Variovorax paradoxus B4: one gene and its partners. The protein of the gene in region 1 binds, or shares a complex with, the protein of each later gene. Links are inferred from orthologs where the notes say so. Each region holds a gene or a part of one and is shown in the gene's direction. Other genes may lie near its edges.

Region 1 (7,654 bases):
TTACGTGCCTCAAGTCTAGAGTCTGCCGGCCGGGCGGCCGCCCGGGCGCGATAATCCGTCCTCCCCGGCCACCCCCGCGCCGGGTTCTGCCGAACCGTCATGAACCCCAGCTACAAACCCAGCGACGTCGAGTCCGCTGCCCAGGCGCAATGGAGCGCCGCCGATGCCTACCGCGTCACCGAGGACGCGAGCCGCAAAAAGTACTACGCCTGCTCGATGCTGCCGTACCCCAGCGGCAAGCTGCACATGGGCCACGTGCGCAACTACACCATCAACGACATGCTCACGCGCTACCTGCGCATGAGCGGCTACAACGTGCTGATGCCCATGGGCTGGGACGCCTTCGGCCTGCCGGCCGAGAACGCGGCGCTGAAGAACGGCGTGCCCCCGGCCAAGTGGACCTACGAGAACATCGACTACATGCGCGGCCAGCTCCAGGCCATGGGCCTGGCGATCGACTGGAGCCGCGAGATCGCCACCTGCGATCCCTCGTACTACAAGTGGAACCAGTGGCTGTTCCTCAAGATGCTCGAAAAGGGCATTGCCTACCGCAAGACCCAGGTCGTCAACTGGGACCCGGTCGACCAGACCGTGCTGGCCAACGAGCAGGTGATCGACGGCAAGGGCTGGCGCACCGGCGCCACGGTCGAGCGCCGCGAGATCCCGGGCTACTACCTGAAGATCAGCGACTACGCCGAAGAACTGCTCGAGCACACCCAGCACAAGCTGCCGGGCTGGCCCGAGCGCGTCAAGCTGATGCAGGAGAACTGGATCGGCAAGAGCGAGGGCGTGCGCTTCGCCTTCACGCACGACATCCAGGACGCGAGCGGCAAGCTGATCCAGGACGGGCGCATGTACGTGTTCACCACGCGCGCCGACACCATCATGGGCGTGACCTTCTGCGCCGTGGCGCCCGAGCATCCGCTGGCCGCGCACGCCGCCACGCTCAATCCGAAGGTCGCGGCCTTCATCGAGGAGTGCAAGGCCGGCGGCACCACCGAGGCCGAACTCGCCACGCAGGAGAAGAAGGGCGTGCCCACGGGCCTGACCGTCAAGCATCCGATCACCGACGAGCAGGTGCCGGTGTGGGTGGGCAACTACGTGCTCATCAACTATGGCGACGGCGCCGTGATGGGCGTGCCCGCGCACGACGAGCGCGACTTCGCCTTTGCCAACAAGTACGGCATCGAGATCATCCAGGTGGTGCTGGTCGACGACGAGCCGCACTTCGACTATCACAGGTGGCAGGACTGGTACGCCGACAAGCAGCGCGGCGTGACCATCAACTCCGACAACTTCAGCGGCATGACCTACAAGGAGGCGGTGGCCGCCGTGGCGCATGCGCTCGGCCAGAAGGGCCTGGGCGAGATGCAGACCACCTGGCGCCTGCGCGACTGGGGCGTGAGCCGCCAGCGCTACTGGGGCACGCCGATCCCCATCATCCATTGCGACGAGCACGGTGCGGTGCCGGTCCCCGAGAAGGACCTGCCCGTGGTGCTGCCGACCGACTGCGTACCCGACGGCTCGGGCAACCCGCTCGCCAAGCACGAAGGCTTCCACGCCGGCGTGGTGTGTCCCGTCTGTGGCAAGCCCGCGCGGCGCGAGACCGACACCATGGACACCTTCGTCGACAGCTCGTGGTACTTCATGCGCTACTGCGACCCGAAGAACGACCAGGCCATGGTCGCCGAGGGCGCCGACTACTGGATGCCGATGGACCAGTACATCGGCGGCATCGAGCATGCGATTCTTCACCTGCTGTACGCGCGCTTCTGGACCAAGGTGATGCGCGACCTGGGCCTGGTGAAGGTCGACGAGCCCTTCAGCAAGCTGCTCACGCAGGGCATGGTGCTCAACCACATCTACTACCACCGTGACGAGAGGGGCGGCAAGAACTACCACCCGCCGCTGGAGGTCACGCCCACGCTCGACGCGCAGGGCCGCATCGTCGGCGGCACCACCGCGGACGGCACCAAGGTCGAATACGGCGGCGTCGGCAAGATGGGCAAGAGCGAGCGCAACGGCGTCGACCCGCAGGACCTGATCGAGAAGTACGGCGCCGACACCGCGCGCCTGTACACCATGTTCACCGCACCGCCCGAAGCCACGCTCGAGTGGAACGACGCAGCCGTCGAAGGCAGCTACCGGTTCCTGCGCCGGGTCTGGAACTTCGGCGTGGCGCAGGCCGACGCGCAGCCCGCGGCGGCCGGCGGCCAGGCCTGCGGCAAGAACGCGCAGGCATTGCGCCGCGAGGTGCACACCGTGCTGCGCCAGGTCGACTACGACTACCAGCGCATGCAATACAACACGGTGGTGTCGGGCGCGATGAAGCTGCTCAATGCGCTGGAAGGCTTCAAGCCCGACGGCAGCGCCGGCGATACGGCCGCGCTGCGCGAAGGCTTCGGCATCCTGCTGCGCTGCCTGTATCCGGCCACGCCGCACATCGCGCACCAGCTCTGGCAGCAGCTCGGCTACGACAAGGAACTGGGCGACCTGCTCGACGCGCCCTGGCCCGTGGTCGACGTGGGCGCGCTGGAGCAGGACGAGATCGAGCTCATGCTCCAGGTCAACGGCAAGCTGCGCGGCGCGCTGCGCGTGCCGGCCGGCGCTTCCAAGGCCGAGATCGAAGCGCTCGCGCTTTCCTGCGACGACTTCGCCAAGTTCGCCGAAGGCGCGCCGGCCAAGCGCGTCATCGTGGTTCCCGGCCGGCTGGTCAACGTGGTCATTTGAACGAACGATAGAAGCATGAACAATCGCAACGCCTCGCTGCCGCGCCGCGGCTTTCTTCTGGGTCTTGCCGCGGCGGGCGCCAGCCTGGGGCTGGCCGGCTGCGGGTTCGAACTGCGCAAGGCGCCGGTGTTTGCGTTCAAGACGCTGTCGGTGTCGGGCAATTCGGAGCTGATCAACCGTCTGCGGCGCGAAATGCGTGCCGCCGGCACCGTGACGCTGGTGCCGCCCGAGCAGGCACAGAGCGCCGACGCGATCCTCGAGATCCTGGGCGAAAACCGCGACCGCATCGTGATCTCGACCAATTCGGCGGGCCTGCTGCGGGAGCTGCAACTGCAATTGCGCGTTCGCTTCAGCCTGCGCACGCCGGGCGGCAAGATGCTGCTGGCGCCCACCGAGGTGTCGCAGACGCGCGACCTGAGCTTCAACGAGACCAACGCGCTCGCCAAGGAAGGCGAGGCCGAACTGCTGTACCGGGACATGCAGGCCGACATTGCACAGCAGCTGATGCGCCGCCTCGCGGCCGTCAAGGAACTCTAGGCGGCACGAGCGCGCCTGCCGCACATTCCATGCAACTTGCCAGCGCCCAACTGGGCTCCCATCTGCAGAAGGGGCTGAAGTCCCTCTACACGATCCACGGCGACGAGCCGCTGCTCGCGCAGGAGGCGGCGGACGCCATCCGCACCGCGGCACGCGTGGCGGGCTATACGGAGCGCAGCTCGTACACCGTGGCCGGCGCGCACTTCGACTGGAGCGCGGTGCTTGCGGCGGGCGGCTCGCTCTCGCTGTTCGCCGACAAGCAGATCGTCGAGATCCGCATTCCCTCGGGCAAGCCCGGCAAGGACGGCAGCACGGCGCTGCAGCAGCTGGCCGAGGCCGCGCGGGACAACGACAGCACGCTCACGCTGGTGATGCTGCCGCGGCTCGACAAGGCCACGCGCACCGGCGCCTGGTTCTCGGCGCTCGAGAACAACGGCGTGAGCCTGCAGGTCGATCCGATCGAACGCGCCGCGCTGCCGCAGTGGATCGCGCAGCGCCTGGGCCTGCAGGGCCAGCGCGTGATGCCCGGCGACGAAGGCCAGCGCACGCTGCAGTTCTTTGCCGACCGCGTCGAGGGCAACCTGCTCGCCGCGCACCAGGAAATCCAGAAGCTCGCCCTGCTGCATCCGGCGGGCGAGCTGAGCTGGGAGCAGGTCGAAGGCGCGGTCAACAACGTGGCGCGCTACGACGTGTTCAAGCTCTCCGAGGCCGTGCTGGCCGGCAACCCGCAGCGCGTGGCGCGCATGCTCGACGGCCTGCAGGCCGAAGGCGAGGCCGAGGTGCTGGTGCACTACACGATCGCCGAGGACATCCGCGCGCTCAAGCGCGTGAAGGACGCCATGGCCGCGGGCCGGCCGCTGCCCATGGCCCTGCGCGAGAACCGCATCTGGGGCCCGCGCGAGCGCGCCTTCGAGCGCGTGCTGCCCCGGCTCGACGACCGCATGCTGGCCCGGCTGCTGCGCGCGGCCCATGTGGTGGATGGCATCTGCAAGGGGCTGAAGCAGCCCGACTGGCCCGCCAGCGGCTGGCAGGCCCTGCAGCGCCTGGCGCTGATGCTGTGCCGCGCCTGCAGCAGCGCTGCTCTTGCTCCCTCTCCCTCCGGGAGAGGGTTGGGGTGAGGGCCGGCGGCCCTCATCGCATCGCGCGTTTGCGAGTGCCCCGGCCCTCACCCTGGCCCTCTCCCGGAGGGAGAGGGGACAACACGGCAAGTGCGCGAAGCCTGGGGTTGATCCAAATGCAGGAAAATGCAGCGATGAACGCGTTCAACGTCAGCGAGCACATGCAGACCCTCGGCCTGCAGGCAAAAACCGCCGCATTCCTCATGGCCCGTGCGGATGCAGCTACCAAAAACAGAGCATTGAAGGCCCTGGCCAAGCGCCTGCGCGAAGCCGGCCCCGCCTTGGCCGAGGCCAACGAGAAGGACTTGGCGCGCGCCACGGCCGCCGGGCTTTCGGCGCCGATGGTCGACCGCCTCAAGCTCACGCCCAAGGTCATCGAGACCGTGGCGCTGGGTTGCGAGCAACTCGCCGGCATGGCCGATGTGATCGGCGAAATCATCGGCATGAAGCAGCAGCCCAGCGGCATCCGCGTGGGCCAGATGCGCGTGCCGATCGGCGTCTTCGGCATGATCTACGAGAGCCGCCCCAACGTGACCATCGAGGCCGCGAGCCTGGCCATCAAGAGCGGCAACGCCGCCATCCTGCGCGGCGGCTCCGAAGCCATCGAGTCGAACAAGGCGCTGGCGCTGCTGGTGTCCGGGGCGCTGGCCGAGGCCGGCCTGCCGGTCGAGGCGGTGCAGCTGGTGCAGACCACCGACCGCGAAGCCGTGGGCCAGCTGATCGCCATGCCCGAGTTCGTGGACGTGATCATCCCGCGCGGCGGCAAGGGCCTGATCGAGCGCATCAGCCGCGATGCCAAGGTGCCGGTCATCAAGCACCTCGACGGCAACTGCCACGTCTACGTGGACGATACGGCCGAGTTCGAGATGGCGCTGCGCATCGTCGACAACGCCAAGACCCAGAAATACAGCCCCTGCAACGCGGCCGAAGGCCTTCTGGTGTCGGCCGCGGTGGCGGAGGATTTCCTGCCCCGGATCGCCGCCATCTTCGCGGCCAAGGGCGTCGAAATGCGCTGCGACCCGGTGGCGGCCCGCATTCTGCGCGCCGACGATGCATTGGCTGGCTCGGGCGCAAGAGTCGTCGATGCGGTCGAGGCCGACTGGTCCGAGGAATACCTTGCCGCCGTGATCAGCATCAAGGTGGTCGCAGGGGTCGACGAGGCCATTGCGCACATCAACCGCTACTCGAGCCACCACACCGACGCCATCGTCACGCGCGACCATGTGCATGCGCAGCGTTTCCTGCGCGAGGTCGATTCGGCCAGCGTCATGGTCAATGCGAGCACACGCTTCGCGGATGGTTTCGAGTTTGGCCTGGGAGCGGAGATCGGCATCAGCACCGACAAATTCCATGCGCGCGGGCCGGTCGGCATCGAGGGGCTGACCTCGCTCAAGTACGTGGTGCTCGGGCAGGGCGAAGTCCGCAGCTGATGCGCCGGAGGCGGGCGGACTGAACCAAGTCCGCTCTACGTAGTCTTGTCATTGGGGCGGCCACCCCCAAATCCTACAATTCCGCTCTACCTTCAAGTACAAATCCAATAAGGCCGCCGCATGGTTCCGCATCTCGTCACCGCCCTGACCGGCCCGATCAACGAACTGGAGCAGCGGGTACTCGACTCGACGCCCGCCATCGAGCGCTGGTTCCGGCTCGAATGGATGGAGCACACGCCGCCGTTCTACAGCGCGGTCGACATCCGCAACGCGGGCTTCAAGCTGGCGCCGGTCGACACCAATCTCTTCCCCGGCGGCTGGAACAATCTCACCAAGGAGATGCTGCCGCTGGCGGTGCAGGCCGCGCAGGCCGCCATCGAGAAGATCTGCCCGGAAGCGCGCAACCTGCTGGTCATTCCCGAGAACCACTCGAAGAACACCTTCTACCTCGCCAACGTCGCCCAGCTGGTGCGGATCTTCCACATGGCGGGACTCAACGTGCGCGTGGGTTCGATCGATCCGGCCATCAAGTCGCCCAAGAAGATCGAGCTGCCCAACGGTGAAACCGTGTGCCTGGAGCCCGTGGTGCGCAGCAAGCGCCGCCTCGGGCTCAAGAATTTCGACCCCTGCACCATCCTGCTCAACAACGAGTTGGCGGCCGGCACCCCGGGCATCCTGGAAGACCTGCACGAGCAGTACCTGCTGCCGCCGCTGCACGCGGGCTGGTCGGTGCGGCGCAAGAGCAATCACCTGCACAGCTACGAAGAGCTGTCCAAGCGCTTCGGCAAGCTGCTTGGCATCGATCCCTGGCTCATCAACCCGATCTATGCGCGCGCCGACGGCGTCGATTTTGCCGAAGGCCGCGGCATCGACGTGCTGACCAGCCACGTGGAAGCGGTGCTGACCAAGGTGCGCCGCAAGTACAAGGAATACGGCATCAACGAGAAGCCCTTCGTCGTCGTCAAGGGCCATGTCGGCGGGGATGGCCCGGGCGTCATCACCGTGCGCGATGCAAAGGAAGTCGAGGGCCTTGTCGGCAAGTCGCGCGGCGCCTCCGCGGGCAGCAAGGCGGCCGCGGCCGCCAGGGAACTGCGCGAGCCCCGCGAGGTGATCGTGCAGGAAGGCGTGCTGACCAACGAGCGCGTGCACAACGGCGTGGCCGAGCCGGTGGTCTACATGATGGACCGCTACGTGGTGGGCGGCTTCTACCGCGTGCATGCCGAGCGCGCCCCCGACGAGAACCTCAAGCTTCCGGGCGCGAGCTTCGTGCCGCTGGCTTTCTCCGAAAGCGCGCACTTGCCGCAGCCAGGCGCCAAGCCCGGCGCGAGTGCCCCGAACCGCTTCTACATGTATGGCGTGGTGGGCCGCCTGGCCATGGTGGCTGCGAGCTACGAGCTGGAAGCCACCGATCCGGACGCCGAAATCTACGAATGATTTTCCGGGGCGGCTTGCGAAGGCGTCGGCCGGCGGCAAAATAGCGGCCCCACAGCAAAGGAAACAAAAGGGCGGAGGGGTGCGCGCGGCGGCTGGAAATTCCACCGCGGCGGCATCCCGGTGCGCGTGACGTCTGGTTACGCGCTGGCAGCCTCCCTTTTTCCCATCGACTTCGTGTCACCTCCCAAATCCTCTTCCGCCGCCGCCTTGATCATCGGCACCATCGGTGTCGTCTATGGCGACATCGGCACCAGCGTGCTGTATGCAGTCAAGGAAGTGTTCGGCCACGGCCATGTGCCGTTCACTGTCGAAAACGTCTACGGCATCCTTTCGATGTTCTTCTGGACGCTCACCGTCATCGTGTCGATCAAGTACGTGGTGCTGGTGCTGCGGGCCGACAACGAA
Region 2 (4,325 bases), 2.3 Mb from region 1 along the record:
CGGTCGCCGATACCGGCACCGACGTGCAGCCGCAGATGCTCTATTTCTGGTTCCGCATTTCGGGGCAAGACCGCCAGATCCGCGCCGGCAGCTACGAACTGGAGCGCGGCGTCACGCCCAAGATGCTGCTCAACGTGCTGGTGCGCGGCGAGGAGGCCACCCGCAGCCTGGTGCTGGTCGAAGGCTGGAACATCCGCCAGGTGCGCGCCGCGCTCGCCAAGGCCGAACAGCTCAAGCCCGAAACCGTCGGTCTGCCCGACGATGCCCTGATGGCCAGGCTGGGCCGGCCCGGCGTGCATCCCGAGGGTCGCTTCTTCCCCGACACCTACACCTATTCGAAGGGCTCGACCGACATCGCGCTGCTGCAGCGTGCCATGCGGGCCATGGACAAGAAGCTCGAAGCCGCGTGGGCCGCCCGGGCGGCCGATTTGCCGATCCAATCGGCGGATCAGGCGCTGATCCTGGCCAGCATTGTCGAAAAGGAGACAGGAAAAGCCAAGGACCGCTCCGAGATCGCCGCCGTTTTCGTCAACCGGCTGCGTGCCGGCATGCCGCTGCAAACCGACCCCACCGTGATCTACGGCCTGGGCACCGCGTTCGATGGCAACCTGCGCAAGAAAGACCTGCTGACCGACACGCCCTGGAACACCTACACGCGCGGCGGCCTGCCGCCCACGCCCATCGCCATGCCGGGCAAGGCGGCGCTGCTGGCAGCGGTGCAGCCGGCGCAAAGCAAGTCGCTGTACTTCGTTTCGCGCGGCGACGGCACCAGCCAGTTCAGCAGTTCGCTCGACGACCACAACCGCGCGGTCAACCGCTATCAGCGCGGCGGCGGCGAACCCAAACCGAAAGTAGCGCAATGAGTGACGGCCTGTTTCTGACGCTCGAGGGCATCGATGGCGCCGGCAAGTCGAGCCATCTCGACGCCATGGAGGCGCTCTTCAAGGCCCGCGGCCGCACGGTCGTGCGCACGCGCGAGCCCGGCGGCACGCCACTGGCGGAGATCTTGCGCGGGCTTATTCTCGAACAGCCGATGGACCCGCTGACCGAATCGCTGCTGGTGTTTGCGGCGCGGCGCGACCATGTGGTGCGGGTGATCGAGCCGGCACTGGCACGCGGCGACGTGGTGCTGTGCGACCGCTTCACCGACGCCACCTTTGCCTACCAGGGCGCGGGCCGCGACTTCGATACACAAGTGCTGTCGACGCTGGAGCAATGGGTGCAGGGGGGCAGGGGAGCGGCAGGGCTGCTTCAGCCTCACGTCACGCTCTGGTTCGACCTGGCGCCCGAGATCGCCGCCCAGCGGCTGGCGGGAGCCCGCCTGCCCGACAAGTTCGAGTCCCAGCCGGTCGAATTCTTCCGGCGCGTCGCGGCGGGCTACGCGGCCCGCGCGGCGGCCGATGCGCCGCGTTTCGTGCGCATCGACGCCAGCCAGACGCGCGACCAGGTCTGGCAACAGGTCGAGACGGCGCTTGTCGCACGCGGTGCGCCGGCACCCGCAAGTGGAGCGGCGCGATGAGCACTTCGGCGCTTTCGCCCTGGCTGCATCGGCCGCTCGCTGAACTCCTGCGCCAGCGCGGCCATGCCTGGCTGCTGCAGGGGCCTTCGGGACTCGGCCAATACGAACTCGCGCTCGCGCTTGCCGCGGCCTGGCTGTGCGAACAGCCCAAGGAAGAGGGGGGTGGCACCGCCTGCGGCCATTGCCCGAGCTGCCATGCCATCGAGGTGCGGACCCACGCCGACCTTTGCGTTCTGATGCCCGAGGTCGCCATGCAGGAGCTGGGCTGGCCGCTCGACGAAAAGGCGCAGGCCGACATCGACGACAAGAAGCGCAAGCCCAGCCGCGAGATCCGCGTCGAGGCCATGCGCGATGCGGTCGGATTTGCCCAGCGCACCAGTGCCCGCGGCCGCGGCAAGGTGGTGCTGGTGTATCCGGCCGAGCGCATGAACACCATCACCGCCAATGCGCTGCTCAAGACGCTCGAGGAGCCGGTTGGCGACGTCCGCTTCGTGCTGGCCAGCGAGGCGGCGTGGCAATTGCTGCCGACCATCCGCAGCCGCTGCCTGGGTTTCACGCTGCCATGGCCCGAGACGGCCGAGGCCGAAGCCTGGCTGGCGGCGCAGGAAGTGCCCGCCGCAGATGCCGCCGCATTGCTGCGCGCCGCCGGCGGGCGGCCCAGCGATGCCCTGCGGCTCGCGCGCTCCGGCCAGTCGCCCAAGGCCTGGGCGCTGCTGCCCAAGGCCGTTTCGCGCGGCGACGTGGCCGCCCTCGCGGACCAGTCGCCGTCCCAGGCCATCGGCTCGCTGCAGAAGCTCTGCCACGACCTGATGGCCGTTGGCAGCGGCGCCGCGCCGCGTTTCTTCGAGGCCGCCGACCTGCCGCCCGCCGTGCCTTCGCACCTGGCGCTCGCGCGCTGGTCGAAGTCGCTCGCGAACGCGGCCAGAACCGCCGAACACCCCTTCAATGCGGGCCTCATGCTGGAAGCGCTTGTGAGCGAAGCGCGAACCACCCTAAACTCTGCAGCTCGCCGCCCATGAACCAACCAGCCGCACCCGCACCCGCCGCCCCGGCGCCTCAACGGCCGAGCGTGATCCAGCTCGCCATCAAGGAAAAGGGCGCGCTCTATGCCGCCTACATTCCGCTCTTTGCCGAAGGCGGCATCTTCATTCCGACCTCGCGCGAATACCGCCTGGGCGACGATGTCTACGTGCTGCTGACGCTCCCCGAAGACCCGCAGCGCTACCCGGTGGCGGGCAAGGTCGCATGGATCACGCCGCAGCGCGCAGCGGGCAACCGGGCGCCGGGCGTGGGCATCCGTTTTCCGTCGGACGAGAAATCGCGCCAGCTCAAGGCCCGCATCGAAGCGGCGCTCGGCGGCTCGATGGCTTCCGACCGTCCGACCCAAACTATTTAAGCTCGCCCCCAGGCTGCGCGCACTTCGTGTCGCTACGCCCACCCCCTACTGGGGGCGACACCAGAGGCCCGGCGAAGCCGGTTCCTCGGTGTCCCTGGCATAAGCCAGACAATCAGCGCCATGTTCACCGATTCCCACTGCCACCTGACTTTTCCCGAGTTCGCGGACCAGATGCCGCAAATCCGCGCCGCCATGGCCGAGGCGCAGGTCGACCGGGCCTTGTGCATCTGCACCAAGCTCGAGGAGTTCGACGATGTGCAGGCGCTGGCCGCGCGCTACGACAACTTCTGGGCCAGCGTCGGCGTGCACCCCGACAACGAGGACATCGCCGAGCCCACGGTGGACGACCTGGTGCGCCGGGCGGCCTTGCCGCGCGTGGTGGCCATCGGCGAAACCGGGCTCGACTACTACCAGATGGAAGAGCGAAAGGGCGGGCGCAGCATTGCCGACATGGAATGGCAGCGCGACCGCTTCCGCGTGCACATCCGCGCCGCGCAGCAAACCCGCATGCCGCTGATCATCCACACGCGCGAAGCCTCGGCCGACACGCTGGCCATCCTCAAGGAGGAGGACGAAGACGGCGCCGGCAATGCCGCGGGCGGCGTGTTCCATTGCTTCACCGAAACCGCCGAAGTGGCCCGCGCGGCGCTCGACCTGGGTTTCTACATTTCCTTTTCCGGCATCCTGACCTTCAAGAAGGCGCAGGACCTGCGCGACGTGGCGGCCTTCGTGCCGCTCGACCGCATGCTGATCGAAACCGACAGCCCCTATCTGGCACCGGTGCCGTACCGCGGCAAGACCAACAACCCGTCTTACGTACCTTTTGTGGCGAAGCAGATCGCCGAACTGCGCAAGCTGCCGATCGAAGCCGTGGCCGAGGCCACGAGCAACAACTTCGAAACGCTGTTCAAGGGAGTCAAAGCAACATGAGAAAATACATCAAGAAGTTCTTGTATCTAGCTGTCGTAGCAACAACTTTTACCGCACACGCGGGCTCGTTCGAAGACTTCTTCCGGGCCGTGCGCGGAGACAACGCCAGCGGCGTGCGCACCCTGCTGAACCGCGGTTTCGACCCCAACACGCGCGATGAGCACGGCCAGACCGGCTTGATCATCGCCCTGCGCGAACCATCGCCCAAGGTCGCGCAGGTGCTGCTCGAATCGCCGCAGACCGATGTCGACCTGGCCAACGCCAAGGACGAAACCCCGCTGATGCTGGCCGCCATCAAGGGTCAGCAGGAGCTGGTCGCCCAGCTGCTCAAGCGCGACGCCGCCGTCAACAAGACCGGCTGGACGCCGCTGCATTACGCCGCCAGCAGCGGCCAGCTGAGCATCATGAAAGTGCTGCTCGACAACTACGCCTTCATCGACGCGCAATCGCCCAACGGCACCACGCCGCTCATGATGGCCG
Region 3 (4,284 bases), 550 kb from region 1 along the record:
CCTGCGTCGACCAACTCGCGCAGGAGCTGTCGGAGCAGCAGTTCAACACCTGGATCAAGCCCCTGACAGCGCAGGTCGCGGACGACCTTTCGCGCATGACGGTGTTCGTTGCCAACCGCTTCAAGCTCGACTGGATCCGGGCCCAGTACGCCGGCAAGATTGCCGCCATGGCCGAGAAGATGTACGGCCAGCCGGTTGCTGTTGAGTTAGCACTTGCTCCGCGAGAAGCACCCGTGCGCTCTACCCCTGTTGCCGTGCTGGCCGAAACCGACGTGCCGCGGGACGTGGCCGGTCCGGGCGAGGAGTCCGCCAACGCCGGCTTCAAGAACCGGCTGAATTCTGGCCTCACTTTCGACACCCTGGTGGAGGGCACGGCCAACCGCATGGCGCGCGCCGCCGCCATGCACGTGGCCGGCATGCCGGGCCACCTGTACAACCCGCTGTTCATCTACGGCGGCGTCGGCCTGGGCAAGACCCACCTGATGCACGCGGTGGGCAACCGGCTCTTGGCCGACCGTCCGGATTCCAAAGTTCTCTACATCCACGCCGAGCAGTTCGTCTCGGATGTGGTCAAGGCCTATCAGCGCAAGACTTTCGATGAGTTCAAGGAGCGCTACCACTCGCTCGATCTGCTCTTGATCGACGATGTGCAGTTCTTCGCCAACAAGGACCGCACGCAGGAAGAATTCTTCAATGCGTTCGAGGCCCTGCTGGCCAAGAAGTCGCACATCGTGATGACCAGCGACACTTATCCGAAGGGCCTGGCGGACATCCACGAGCGCCTGGTGTCGCGCTTCGATTCGGGCCTGACGGTGGCCATCGAGCCGCCCGAGCTCGAGATGCGCGTGGCCATCCTGATCAACAAGGCGCGCGCCGAATCGGCCGAGATGCCCGAGGAAGTGGCCTTCTTCGTCGCCAAGAACGTGCGCTCCAACGTGCGCGAGCTCGAAGGGGCGCTGCGCAAGATCCTGGCCTACTCGCGCTTCAACCAGAAGGAAATCTCCATCGCCCTGGCGCGCGAGGCGCTGCGCGACCTGCTGTCGATCCAGAATCGGCAGATCTCGGTCGAAAATATCCAGAAGACGGTGGCCGACTACTACAAGATCAAGGTCGCCGACATGTACAGCAAGAAACGCCCGGCCAGCATTGCGCGGCCGCGGCAGATCGCGATGTACCTGGCCAAGGAGCTCACGCAGAAAAGCCTGCCGGAAATCGGCGAGCTGTTCGGCGGGCGCGACCACACCACCGTGCTCCACGCGGTGCGCAAGATCTCGGGCGAGCGCCAGCAGCTCACCGAACTCAACCAGCAGCTGCACGTCCTCGAGCAGACGCTCAAGGGCTGATCCCGGATGTCATCAGGAATGCCCCTCGCAACAGCGGAGAATGGCGTCTCACTGGCGGATTCAAAGAGATAAGAGAAGAGGAAGAAGACATGATCGTTTTGAAGGCTACCCAAGACAAGGTCCTCGCCGCGCTGCAATCGGTGGCAGGCATCGTGGAACGGCGCCATACGCTGCCGATCCTGGCCAACGTGCTGATCCGCAAGACCGGCGGCCAGCTGCAGCTGACCACCAGCGACCTCGAGATCCAGATCCGCACCACGGCCGAGCTCGGCGGCGATGAGGGCAACTTCACCACCACCATCGGCGCGCGCAAGCTGATCGACATCCTGCGCACCATGCCGGCCGACCAGACCGTGAGCCTCGAATCGAGCGCCAGCAAGCTGGTGCTCAAGGGCGGCAAGAGCCGCTTCACGCTGCAGTCGCTGCCGGCCGAGGACTTTCCGCTGGTGCAGGAAGCCGCCAACTTCGGCCCCGTGTTCAGCGTGCCGCAAAAGACGCTGAAGGACCTGCTCTCGCAGGTTTCGTTCGCCATGGCCGTGCACGACATCCGCTACTACCTGAACGGCATCCTGTTCGTGGCCGAAGGCAAGCAGCTGAGCCTGGTGGCCACCGACGGCCACCGCCTGGCGTTCTCGTCGGCCACGCTCGACGTCGAAGTGCCGCGCCAGGAAGTCATTCTTCCGCGCAAGACCGTGCTCGAGATGCAGCGCCTGCTGTCGGACGCCGAAGGCGCCATCGAGATGCAGTTTGCGAACAACCAGGCCAAGTTCAGCTTCGGCGGCATGGAGTTCGTCACCAAGCTGGTCGAGGGCAAGTTCCCCGACTACAACCGCGTGATTCCCAAGAACCACAAGAACAGCGTCACGCTGGGCCGCGCGCCGCTGCTGGCCAGCCTGCAGCGCACCGCCATCCTGACCAGCGAGAAGTTCAAGGGCGTGCGCCTGAACATCGAGCCCGGCACGCTGCGCATCGCATCGAACAACGCCGAACAGGAAGAGGCGCAAGACGAACTCGACATCGACTACGGCGGCGACGCCATCGAGATCGGCTTCAACGTCACCTACCTGATCGACGCGCTGTCGAACATGGACCAGGACATGGTCAAGCTGGACCTGGCCGACTCCAACAGCTCGGCGTTGCTGACCATCCCCGAGAACGCATCCTTCAAATATGTCGTGATGCCGATGCGAATCTAGAAGACAGAAAACACAGCGCCTTGCGCAGACAGCCCGCGGTCCTCCGCGGGTTTGCGCTTTCAAGAGGCAGGAAAAACAGGCTCCCAGAGCCCGAGAAATCCCGTGAATGCCGTGAGAGATAGAGGAATATCCGAATGAGTGCAGAAGAAAGCAAGCCCGAAGTACCCCACACCGAGCCGGTCTACACGCCCGAGATCGAGAGTGCGGTGCCGATCGAGATCACGCCCGCCGACACCAGCTACGGCGAAGGCTCGATCACGATCCTCGAAGGGCTCGAGGCGGTGCGCAAGCGCCCCGGCATGTACATCGGCGACACCTCCGACGGCACGGGCCTGCACCATCTGGTGTTCGAGGTGGTCGACAACTCCATCGACGAAGCGCTGGCCGGCCACTGCGACGACATCGTCGTCACCATCCACACCGACAACTCGATTTCCGTCACCGACAACGGCCGCGGCATCCCGACCGGCGTGAAGATGGACGACAAGCACGAGCCCAAGCGTTCGGCAGCCGAAATTGCGCTCACCGAGCTGCACGCAGGCGGCAAGTTCAACCAGAACAGCTACAAGGTCTCGGGCGGCCTGCACGGCGTGGGCGTGAGCTGCGTGAACGCGCTGAGCGTGATGCTGCGCCTTGTGGTGCGCCGCGAAGGCAAGATCCACGAACTCGAGTTCAGCCGCGGCTTCGTGCAGAACCGCCTGCTCGAAACCGTGAACGGCTTCGAGGTGTCGCCCATGAAGATCATCGGCGACACCGACAAGCGCGGCACCGAGGTGCACTTTCTGCCCGACACCCAGATCTTCAAGGAGAACTCGGACTTCCACTACGAGATCCTCAGCAAGCGTCTGCGCGAACTGAGCTTCCTGAACAACGGCGTGCGCATCCGCCTGAAGGACGAGCGCACCGGCAAGGAAGACGACTTCTCCGGCGCCGGCGGCGTGCGCGGCTTCGTGGAGTTCATCAACAAGGGCAAGACCGTCCTGCACCCGAACTCGTTCTACGCCGAAGGCGAGCGCCCGGCCGACACCTACGGCGGTATCCCGGGCACGCACATCGGCGTCGAAGTCGCCATGCAATGGAACAGCGGCTACAACGAGCAAGTCCTCTGTTTCACCAACAACATTCCCCAGCGTGACGGCGGCACCCACCTCACGGGCCTGCGCGCCGCGATGACCCGCGTCATCAACAAGTACATCGAAGAGAACGAGTTCGCCAAGAAAGCCAAGGTCGAAGTCACCGGCGACGACATGCGCGAAGGCCTGTGCTGCGTGCTGAGCGTGAAGGTGCCCGAGCCCAAGTTCTCGAGCCAGACCAAGGACAAGCTGGTGTCCAGCGAAGTGCGCGCGCCGGTGGAAGACATCGTCGGCAAGCTGCTCACCGACTACCTGCAGGAACGCCCGAACGACGCCAAGATCATCTGCGGCAAGATCGTCGAGGCCGCACGCGCCCGCGAAGCCGCGCGCAAGGCCCGCGAAATGACGCGCCGCAAGGGCGTGCTCGACGGCATGGGCCTGCCCGGCAAGCTGGCCGACTGCCAGGAAAAAGATCCGGCGCTGTGCGAGGTCTACCTGGTGGAGGGCGACTCCGCCGGCGGCTCCGCCAAGCAGGGCCGCGACCGGAAGTTCCAGGCCATCCTGCCGCTGCGCGGCAAGATCCTGAACGTGGAAAAGGCGCGCTACGAGAAGCTGCTCACCAGCAACGAAATTCTCACGATGATCACCGCTCTGGGCACCGGCATCGGCCGC

Evidence for each region.
Region 2: the proteins of holA (region 1) and VAPA_RS13275 are in contact, whole or in part, in a cryo-EM structure (PDB 8GIZ), measured with the Escherichia coli proteins. The link is inferred for Variovorax paradoxus B4 from one-to-one orthologs.
Region 3: the proteins of holA (region 1) and dnaN are in contact, whole or in part, in a cryo-EM structure (PDB 8GIZ), measured with the Escherichia coli proteins. The link is inferred for Variovorax paradoxus B4 from one-to-one orthologs.

Annotation. Positions count from the first base shown.
Region 1 is NC_022247.1:543,723-551,376, forward strand. Bases 2,363-5,340 are described here. They hold holA (DNA polymerase III subunit delta), read left to right. Parts: upstream 2,363-3,296; coding sequence 3,297-4,385; downstream 4,386-5,340. Other genes in these bases: leuS (leucine--tRNA ligase), read left to right, coding at 2,363-2,730; VAPA_RS02505 (LPS-assembly lipoprotein LptE), read left to right, coding at 2,746-3,267; VAPA_RS02515 (glutamate-5-semialdehyde dehydrogenase), read left to right, coding at 4,520-5,340. Outside these bases: more of leuS, read left to right, coding at 100-2,362; more of VAPA_RS02515, read left to right, coding at 5,341-5,815; gshA (glutamate--cysteine ligase), read left to right, coding at 5,936-7,249; VAPA_RS02525 (potassium transporter Kup), read left to right, coding at 7,424-7,654. UniProt on the Escherichia coli protein: Part of the beta sliding clamp loading complex, which hydrolyzes ATP to load the beta clamp onto primed DNA to form the DNA replication pre-initiation complex.
Region 2 is NC_022247.1:2,863,973-2,868,297, forward strand. The notes cover bases 528-3,526. They hold VAPA_RS13275 (hypothetical protein), read left to right. Parts: upstream 528-1,515; coding sequence 1,516-2,538; downstream 2,539-3,526. Other genes in these bases: mltG (endolytic transglycosylase MltG), read left to right, coding at 528-863; tmk (dTMP kinase), read left to right, coding at 860-1,519; VAPA_RS13280 (PilZ domain-containing protein), read left to right, coding at 2,535-2,915; VAPA_RS13285 (TatD family hydrolase), read left to right, coding at 3,036-3,526. In the rest of the region: more of mltG, read left to right, coding at 1-527; more of VAPA_RS13285, read left to right, coding at 3,527-3,845; VAPA_RS13290 (ankyrin repeat domain-containing protein), read left to right, coding at 3,842-4,325. UniProt on the Escherichia coli protein: Part of the beta sliding clamp loading complex, which hydrolyzes ATP to load the beta clamp onto primed DNA to form the DNA replication pre-initiation complex.
Region 3 is NC_022247.1:138-4,421, forward strand. The notes cover bases 528-3,485. They hold dnaN (DNA polymerase III subunit beta), read left to right. Parts: upstream 528-1,432; coding sequence 1,433-2,539; downstream 2,540-3,485. Other genes in these bases: dnaA (chromosomal replication initiator protein DnaA), read left to right, coding at 528-1,343; gyrB (DNA topoisomerase (ATP-hydrolyzing) subunit B), read left to right, coding at 2,674-3,485. In the rest of the region: more of dnaA, read left to right, coding at 1-527; more of gyrB, read left to right, coding at 3,486-4,284. UniProt on the Escherichia coli protein: Confers DNA tethering and processivity to DNA polymerases and other proteins. Acts as a clamp, forming a ring around DNA (a reaction catalyzed by the clamp-loading complex) which diffuses in an ATP-independent manner freely and bidirectionally along dsDNA.